4 regions of the Allobosea sp. LjRoot90 genome follow, and region 1 is predicted to be linked to each of the others. Evidence: predicted binding sites of a transcription regulator. Region 1 holds the regulator's gene; each other region holds the start of a gene.
The links. Region 1 encodes PhoB, which activates phosphate uptake and scavenging genes when phosphate is short. Its sites were predicted from a motif close to TGTCATNNANCTGTCAT; they were not measured.

Region 1 (2,195 bases):
CGGCCCCTGGGCCGGCTTTTTTCGTCGACGGCCAGGTTCGATGCACGAGGCATCCATGAACATCCCCGGACCTAGCCCGATCGAATACGCCTGCGCCCTGCCGATCAGGGAGGGGCGGCTCCTGCTGGGGCTGAGGTCGCCGCATCGCCGGAACCGCCCATCCTGCTGGGATACGATTGGTGGTCACCTCGAGCCCGGCGAGGCGGCGGAGACGGCGCTTGTCCGCGAGCTTCAGGAGGAGATCGACATCACGCCGACAAGCTTTCGCCATTTCGAGACCATCGAGACGACGGAGACGGACGGCGTCACCCCCGCGCTGTGGCATCTGTTCACTGTGACCGAATGGACCGGCGGCGAACCCGCGATCAGCAATGACGAACATAGCGAGATCGGCTGGTTCACTTTCGGCGAGGCCCAATTGCTGACGCCGCTGGCGTCTGAGGCCTATCGCCCAGCCTTCGCTCGGCTGGCCGCAGCCTTCGGGCCGGGCACGTAATGGCTACGCTCGCGATCTATGCGGGAGCGGCGCTGGCCGAGATCGCCGGCTGCTTCGCCTTCTGGGCCTGGCTGAAACTGGACAAGCCAGTTTGGTGGCTGCTGCCGGGTCTGGTCGCGCTCGCAACCTTCGCCTGGCTGCTGACGCTGGTCGACAGCCCTGCGGCCGGGCGCGCCTTCGCCGCTTATGGCGGTGTTTATATCGTCGCGTCGCTGGCCTGGATGGCGCTCATCGAGAAGGTCGCACCGGATCGCTACGATCTAGCCGGCGCGGCGCTCTGCCTCGCCGGTGCAGCGGTCATCGTCGCAGCGCCGCGCTGACGGAAGCGTCAGGCGCGCGCAAAGGTCTCGTCGAAGGCGTAGCCGGCGCCGCGCACGGTACGCAGCGGATCCTTGGCATTGGCCGGGGTGATCGCCTTGCGCAGGCGCCCGACATGGACGTCGACGGTGCGCTCGTCGATATAGACGTCGCGGCCCCAGACCGCGTCGAGCAGTTGCGCGCGCGAATAGACGCGGCCGGGCGCCTGCATCAGGAATTCGAGCAGGCGGAATTCGGTCGGCCCGAGATGCAGCTCGGCGCCGGCCCTGCGGACGCGCCGCGTCGTGCGGTCGAGCTCGAGATCACCGGCCGCGAGCAGGCCGGCGACATGGCCGGGCTTGGCCCGGCGCAGCAGCGCCTGGATGCGGGCGATCAGCTCGGGCAACGAGAACGGCTTGACGACATAATCGTCGGCGCCGGTGGCGAGGCCGCGCACGCGCTCAGTCTCCTCGCCGCGCGCCGTCAGCATGATGATCGGCACGCGCTCGGTATCGCGCCGCGTGCGCAGGCGCCGGCAGAGCTCGATGCCGGAGAGGCCGGGCAGCATCCAGTCGAGCAGGACGAGGTCCGGCGTGTGATCGCGCAGATGGAGCTCGGCATCGTCGCCGCGCGCCACGCTGTCGACCTCGAAGCCTTCGGCCTCGAGATTATAGCGCAGGAGCAGGGTCAGCGGCTCCTCGTCCTCGACGATCAGGATGCGTGCGGGCATGTCAGCGTCCGTTCAATCCTGGGCCGGTTCAGCCATTGGCCGTTGGCAAGTCGACGAGGATGTTGGTGGTGTCGAGCTTCGGCCGGGTCTCGTCTATGGACTGGCCGGTGACGAGATAATGGATGGTCTCGGCGATGTTGGTGGTGTGGTCGCCGATGCGCTCGACATTCTTGGCACAGAACAGAAGGTGCGTGCAGAAGGTGATGTTGCGCGGGTCCTCCATCATGTAGGTCAGGAGTTCGCGGAACAGCGAGGTGTAGAGCGCGTCGATCTCGTCGTCGCGGCGCCAGACCTCCATCGCCTTCTGCTCGTTGCTGGCGGCATAGGCGTCGAGCACGTCCTTGAGCTGGGCCTGGACCAGGCGGCTCATATGCTCGAGACCGACGACGGCCCGATGCGGCGGCGAGAACTGGCCGGAGATGGCGACGGCGCGCTTGGCGATGTTCTTGGCGAGGTCGCCGACGCGCTCGATATCGGCGGCGATGCGGATCGCCGAGATCAGCTCGCGCAGGTCGTTGGCGAGCGGCTGGCGCCGGGCGATGGTCAGCACCGCCTTCTCCTCGACATCGCGCTGGAGATTGTCGAGGCGCTGGTCGGCGCTGATGATCTTCTGGGCGAGCGCGGTGTCGCGGCGCACCAGCGCCACGGTCGAGTCGCCGAGCATGCGCTCGG
Region 2 (2,195 bases), on a different contig from region 1:
TGACCAGCATGTTGGCTCCGCCTAGCGATGGGAGCTTCACGCGCGGCAGCCGGCGTGGCGGGAGCATCAGCTTGGCGCCTGCGATCTCGGTCATGGCGGGTCAGGCTCCGACGAGGCGCACGCGCGGATCGGACGCGGCATAGGCAAGGTCGATCGCGAAATTGACGAGGATGACGGTGCTGGCGACGACGAGGACGCCGAACTGCAGCACCGGATAGTCGCGGCGCAGCGTCGCGCCGACCAGCAGGTCGCCGACCCCGTTCCAGGCGAAGACGGTCTCGACCACGACGGCACCCGAGACGAGCGTGGTGATCTGCAGGCCGAGCACGGTGATCACCGGGATCAAGGCATTGCGCAGCCCGTGCCGCAGGATGATGGCGCGCTCGGACAGGCCCTTGGCGCGGGCGGTGCGCATATAGTCCTCGGAGAGGACGTCGAGCATGGCGTTGCGAGTGTAGCGGGTGAGCGCCGCGACGAAATAGGCGGCGAGCGCGACGGTCGGCATCAGATAGTGGAGCGCGGTGGCGGAGCCGGCGCTCGGCAGCCAGTGCAGGGTGTAGGAGAAGACGAGCAGCAACAGGATGGCGAGGACGAAGTTCGGGACCGCGTAACCCAGGAAGGCGACGAAGAGCACGCCCTGGCCGCGCGGTTGCCCGCGCCAGAGCGCGGCGAGAATGCCGAGCGGCACGCCGACCGCGATGGTCAGTGCGAGCGTCGCAAGCAGCAGGGAAGCGCTCTGCCAGAGCCGTTCGCCGAAGATCACCGCGACCGGCCGCCGCTCCATCAGGCCGAGCCCGAAATCGCCTGAGAGCAGGGACTTCCAGAACAGCAGGTATTGCTCGGCGATCGGGCGGTCGAGGCCCCAATAGGCGATCATCTCGGCCCGCGAAACGGCATCGAGACCCTCCGGCATCAGGAAGTCGATCGGATTGCCGGTCAGCCGCGTCGCCAGGAAGACGGCGGTGATGATCGCCCAGAGGGTGATGGTCATGCGCAGGAGACGGCTGCCTAGGAATGCGAGCATGGCGTCCTCTGGGACGGGCTGCGGATGTCGCCACGCGGCCGGTTGGGCCAGCCGAGACCCGAGCCTTCTGGCAGCCTTCCATGACAGAGTTATGAATATAACTCATTCAACATCAAGTTTGACACTGAGACAATCTCAGTTCATGCATGCCCGACTTCGACGCGGAGTTAGCGGTGCACGCAGCGGACGATATTCGTGGCTGGCTGATCGATCTCGACGGCACATTGATCTGCGGTGGCCGGGCGATGCCCGGTGCCGGCGCCTTTCTCGACGCCTGCGCCGGCCGCTTCGTCGTGGTCTCGAATGATGCCGAGCACACGCCGGCGGAACTGGCGAGCCGCCTGCGGCGGATGGGGCTCGACGTCCCGGCGAGCCGTATCGTGCTGGCGGGAACAGTCGCGCTCGACGAGATCGCTACGCGCCGGCCCGGAGCGCGCGTACTCGTGCTGGCGAGCGACGCCCTGGTGCGCCATGCGCGCGACTGCGGCCTCGTGCCGGTCCGGACGCGGCCCGATATCGTTTTTCTCGGCCGCGACCGGCGCTTCAGCCATGCGCGGCTGGCGCTCGCCGCCAATGCCGTGCGGGCGGGAGCCGAGCTCGTCGTTGCCAACCCGGACCTCGTGCATCCGGGCCCTGACGATGCGGTCGTGCCGGAAACTGGAGCGCTGCTAGCCGCGCTCCTCGCCTGCACCGGCCCGGTGAGTTATCGCCTCGTCGGCAAGCCGGAGCCGACTTTGTTCGCCGCCGGGCTCGCCTTGCTCGACCTGCCGAAACGGATGGTCGCGATGCTCGGCGACAATCCCAGAACCGATGGCGAGGGAGCCCGCCGCTTCGGCCTGCGTTATGTCGAGGTCGCCGGTGGGGTTTTCCCGCAAGGGTATGTCGAGACGACTTGCCCGCGGGAGGAAGGCGTGATCGCCTTGCCGGCATGACCACCTCTCAACGCAAGCCGGATACCGACGCCATGACGGAAAACCCCGAGCGGGCGCGCAATGGCGGACATGACGGCTTCGATGGCGTGATCGAGCGGCTGACGGCGCTGCGCCCGACGCTGCCTCCCACGGCAGCTCGCATCGCCGACGTCTTCCTCGCCCATGCGGCCGAAGTCGTGCACATGTCGGTGACGGAGGTGGCCGAGCGGGCGGAGGCCAGCGAAGGCAGCGTGATCTCG
Region 3 (2,195 bases), on a different contig from region 1:
GGATGTGCTCGAACCCGTTGGCGCGCAGCTCAGCTTCAACGGTAGCGGTCGAGACCATCACCCCGGCTGCCGGCCCATGGAAGCGGCGCAGGAAGCGGTAGCTCCAGCTTTCCGGAATGGGCCAGCGCGCCGCGACATATTGCGGAAAGCGCGTGTGATAGCTCGTGGTGAAGGTCCGCTTCTGGGCGAGGCAGACAGCCCGCGTCAGCCAGCCGATCGGCCCTTCGGTCGCGATATGGATATGGTCTGGGCCGAACTCGGCGATGCGCTTGGCGACGTGGCGGCGCGTCGCCAGCGCGATGCGGATATCGGGGTAGGACGGCAGGCCGACCTGCCAGAAGCCTTCCGGCGTCAGCATATGCGGAGTGACGCCGAACTCCGGCGCCGCCTCGACCATGCGTTCCAGCGATCGCACGACGCCGTTGATCTGCGGCCGCCAGGCGTCCGTCGCGATCAGGACGCGCATCACGCGGCCTCGACGAGGCTCGGTATTGGCGCCGGGCGTGTCGCAGCTGGTGCCGGCAGCGCCGGCTTCTCGCCTGTGAGCCGGTGCTGCGGCCAGCGGATGATCTCGAAGCGGCCGTCGTCGTGCTCGACCACGGCCGTGCAGCTTTCGACCCAGTCGCCGGTGTTGATGTAGGTCAGCCCGTCGATGTCGCGCTGGGCGGCGTGGTGGATATGGCCGCAGATCACGCCATCGGCCTTGTGCCGGCGCGCCTCGTCGGCGAGGCACTGCTCGAACTCGCCGATATAATTCACCGCGTTCTTGACCTTGTGCTTGGCCCAGGCCGAGAGCGACCAGTGCGGCAGGCGCAAGACGCGGCGCACCCGGTTGATGCCGTGGTTGAGCACCAGCGCGACCGTGTAGGCCCAGTCGCCAAGGAGGGCGAGCCATTTGGCGTTGCGCACCACGAGGTCGAACAGGTCGCCATGGATCACCAGCATGCGCTTGCCGTCGGCGGTCTCGTGGACGATGTCGTCGACCAGCGTGATGCCGCCGAACTGCAGGCCGGTATAGTCGCGCAGGAAGTCGTCGTGGTTGCCGGTGACGTAGATCAGCGTAGAGCCCTTGCGCACTTTGCGCAGCAGCTTCTGGACGACGTCGTTGTGCGCCTGGGGGAAATACCAGCCGCTCTTCAGCCGCCAGCCGTCGATGATGTCGCCGACCAGGTAGATTTTCGGCGCGTCATAGGCGCGCAGGAACTCCAGCACGAGGTCCGCTTGCGCTCCGCGCGTGCCGAGATGAAGGTCGGAGATGAAGATGCTGCGAACCTGCTTGGCGTCGCTGTCGTCGCTCATGCTCGCTGGCCTATCTATTGCGATGCCTGCGGCGTGTGTCTGATTTGCACTACGCTTTGATGACGCGGCGGCGAAACCGTGCTTTGCCTCCCTCACAGAAACGGAACCTTCCGGGAGACAAAAGATGGATCTGGGTATTGCCGGCCGCACGGCCATCGTGTGCGCCTCGAGCAAGGGGCTGGGTCGGGGCTGTGCGCAGGCGCTCGCCGAAGCTGGCTGCACGGTCGTCGTCAACGGCCGCGACGCCAAGACGCTGGAGGAGACCGCGAGCGCGATTCGCGCCAGCACCGGCGCCACCGTGATCGCGGTCGTCGCCGACGTCTCGACCAAGGCAGGCCAGGACGCGCTGCTCGCGGCCGCGCCCAATCCTGACATCCTCGTCAACAACAATGGCGGCCCGCCACCCAAGCCCTTCCGCGAGGTGACGCGCGAAGCGCTGCTCGAAGGCCTCGCGCAGAACATGGCGACGCCGCTCGAACTGGTGCAACGTGTCGTCGACGGCATGATCGAGCGGCGCTTCGGCCGCATCATCAACATCACCTCGGCGAGCGTGCTGACTCCGCTGACCGGGCTCGACGTCTCCTCCGGCGCCCGTGCGGGCCTTACCGCCTTCCTGTCCGGCGTGGCGCGCGAGATCGCCCATGCCAACGTCACCATCAACAATATCCTGCCGGGCGTGTTCGACACGGACCGGATCAAGACCGCGACAAACAAGGTCGCCGAGATGCAGGGCATCAGCATCGAGGAAGCGACGAAGCGGCGGCTCGCTGCTGTCCCGGCCGGCCGCCTCGGCACGCCCGACGAATTCGGCAAGCTCTGCGCCTTCATTTCCAGCGCCCATGCCGGCTACATCACCGGCCAGAACTTCCTGATCGACGGCGGCTCGTTCCGGACGA
Region 4 (2,195 bases), on a different contig from region 1:
GGAGGAGGTCGGGAAGATCGCGCTGCGATAGATCTCGCGGGTGTCCTCCTTCTTGATCGTACCGCGCACGATCATGCGCTCGTAGACGTCGCCGGCGACGGCGCCCATATCGTAGTCACCCGAGACGACGCCGAGGATCGACTTGTCGTGGCCGCCGGACATCAGCGGCTTGTAGTCCTTGTCCGCTTCGAGCCCGAGCTCGGGGAAAAGCACGCGCGGCGCGAGGTTGCCGGAATTGGATGAGGGCGAGGTGTGGGCGACCTTCTTGCCCTTGAGGTCGGCGAGCTTCTGATAGGGGCTCGACGCCTTGACGACGGCGACGAGGTTGTAGCCGCGCACGCCGGCCGCCGAACCCTTGGCGGCGAAGGGGATCGCGCCGGCGAGGTTGACGGCGAAGCCGGTAGGGCCGGTCGAGAAGCCGGCGAAATGCAGGCGGCCCGAGCGCATCGCCTCGATCTCGGCCGAGTTCGACTGCACGGGATAATAGACGATGCGCTTGCCGGTGCAGGTGGCGAGGTGGTCGGATAGCGGCTTGAAGATGTTGGCATAGACGGCGGGGTCCTCGACCGGCGTATAGGCCCAGACCAGCGCCGACGGGTCCTTCTGCTTCGAGGCCTCGGTCGGCACGTCGGCGACGAGATCCTTGTTGGTGTCGCAATACATCGTGTCGAGCTGGCCGCGATTGGGGCAGGCGTCCTGTGCCTGCGCCGCGCCGCCGAGCCCGAGGCTAAGGAGCAGCGAGGTCGTGGCGGACAGGCAAGTCAGCGTCTTGATCATTGTTGGCGTCTCTCCCGGTCGATCTTCGTTATGAGCCGGCTATAGTATGTGACACAAAACTGTCATATTCCAGCCAGGCGAGACGCCGTCGTTTTGCAACTTAAGTGGCCTTATCCACCGCGACGGGCGGTATCGCCCCAACCCTGATGACGCAGCTGCCTTCTCCCACAACCTTTCCGAACGGTCTGGCCGCGCTGGTGCCGCGCTATGACGGCTTCCTGCTCGATCAATGGGGCGTGCTGCATGACGGGGTGCGGCCTTACCCCGGCGCTCTGGCTGCGCTCGAAGCCCTGCGCCGCGCCGGCAAGCGCGTGATCATCCTGTCGAATTCCGGCCGCCTCGGCACCGAGAACGCCGCGCAGCTGGCGAAGCTGGGCTTTGCGCGCTCGCTTTATGGCGAGGTCGTATCGGCCGGCGACGATGCCCGCGAGGCGCTGGCGACGCGCGACGAGCCGTTCCATCGCGCGCTCGGCCGCCGTTGTTTGCTGCTGGCGCGCGCGGGCGAGGCCCATCTGGCTGACGGGCTCGGCCTCGACCTCGCCGATGACGTCGAGGCCGCCGATTTCATTCTGCTGATGACCATGGACCCGCCCCGGCAATCGGTCGCCGGCTGGATGGACGTGCTCAGGGCCGCCAGCGAGCGCCGGCTGCCGATGGTTTGCGCCAATCCGGACCTGCATCGCGCCAGCCCTGACGGCGGCCTGCAGGAAGCGCCCGGTCTCGTCGCGCGTGCCTATGAGCAACTGGGCGGCACGGTGCGCTATCACGGCAAGCCCGAGCCGCGGATCTACCGCAGCTGCCTCGCACGGCTCGGGCTGGAGCAGAGCCTGGTGGTCGCGATTGGCGATTCATTGGAGCATGACATCGCGGGTGCGCAGGCGGCCGGCATCGACAGCGTCTTCATCGGCGGCGGTATCCATCGCGGTGACATCGGTTGGGACGGCGCAGCGATGGACGTGGCGAGCTGCCTCGCGCTCTTCGCCAGTGCCGGACGGACCCCGACCTATGCGCTGCCGCTGCTCGGCTGAAGAACAGCAGCACGGCGATCTGCAAGCCGAAAACCAGGCGTTCGAATCCGTCCGGGACTGGTCACGACAGGTCGGCGTCCCTTGCCGCAAGTCGCGCCCCTCGATCTATGCGGGTCCGATCGCCGGCTATATGACGGTTTCATGAGCCGCCGCGCCATTTGTCTCTGGCTTGTCCTTTTGACCTTCGGCTGGCAGAGCGCCGGCCAGGCGCAGACGCGCCGTGTCCAGATCGTCACCTCGTTCCCGCCCTCCTTCTTCGAACCTTTCCGCAGTGCATTCCGGACCCGGCATCCCGATATCCTCGTCGAGATCGTGCAACGCAAGACGACGGCCGCGGTCGCCGACATCCATGCGGGCAAACGGCATGACACGGACCTGCTCTGGGCCTCG

Region 2: the regulator PhoB is predicted to act here: its motif matches at 1,105-1,121, upstream of ACSQ3M_RS16565 (HAD-IIA family hydrolase).
Region 3: the regulator PhoB is predicted to act here: its motif matches at 1,348-1,364, upstream of ACSQ3M_RS12075 (UDP-2,3-diacylglucosamine diphosphatase).
Region 4: the regulator PhoB is predicted to act here: its motif matches at 827-843, upstream of phnD (phosphate/phosphite/phosphonate ABC transporter substrate-binding protein).

Annotation. Positions count from the first base shown of each region.
Region 1 covers NZ_CAXUTF020000006.1:162,638-164,832, forward strand. Annotated here, with positions in the region: gene ACSQ3M_RS21435 (NUDIX hydrolase) at 56-496, shown strand; gene ACSQ3M_RS21440 (YnfA family protein) at 496-816, shown strand; gene phoB (phosphate regulon transcriptional regulator PhoB) at 825-1,523, opposite strand; gene phoU (phosphate signaling complex protein PhoU) at 1,552-2,195, opposite strand, start outside.
Region 2 covers NZ_CAXUTF020000004.1:239,926-242,120, forward strand. Annotated here, with positions in the region: gene ACSQ3M_RS16555 (ABC transporter permease) at 1-94, opposite strand, end outside; gene ACSQ3M_RS16560 (ABC transporter permease) at 101-1,024, opposite strand; gene ACSQ3M_RS16565 (HAD-IIA family hydrolase) at 1,198-1,956, shown strand; gene ACSQ3M_RS16570 (MurR/RpiR family transcriptional regulator) at 1,953-2,195, shown strand, end outside.
Region 3 covers NZ_CAXUTF020000003.1:17,440-19,634, forward strand. Annotated here, with positions in the region: gene ACSQ3M_RS12070 (glycosyltransferase family 4 protein) at 1-466, opposite strand, end outside; gene ACSQ3M_RS12075 (UDP-2,3-diacylglucosamine diphosphatase) at 466-1,299, opposite strand; gene ACSQ3M_RS12080 (SDR family oxidoreductase) at 1,424-2,195, shown strand, end outside.
Region 4 covers NZ_CAXUTF020000012.1:49,654-51,848, forward strand. Annotated here, with positions in the region: gene phnD (phosphate/phosphite/phosphonate ABC transporter substrate-binding protein) at 1-777, opposite strand, end outside; gene ACSQ3M_RS27235 (TIGR01459 family HAD-type hydrolase) at 882-1,805, shown strand; gene ACSQ3M_RS27240 (ABC transporter substrate-binding protein) at 1,947-2,195, shown strand, end outside.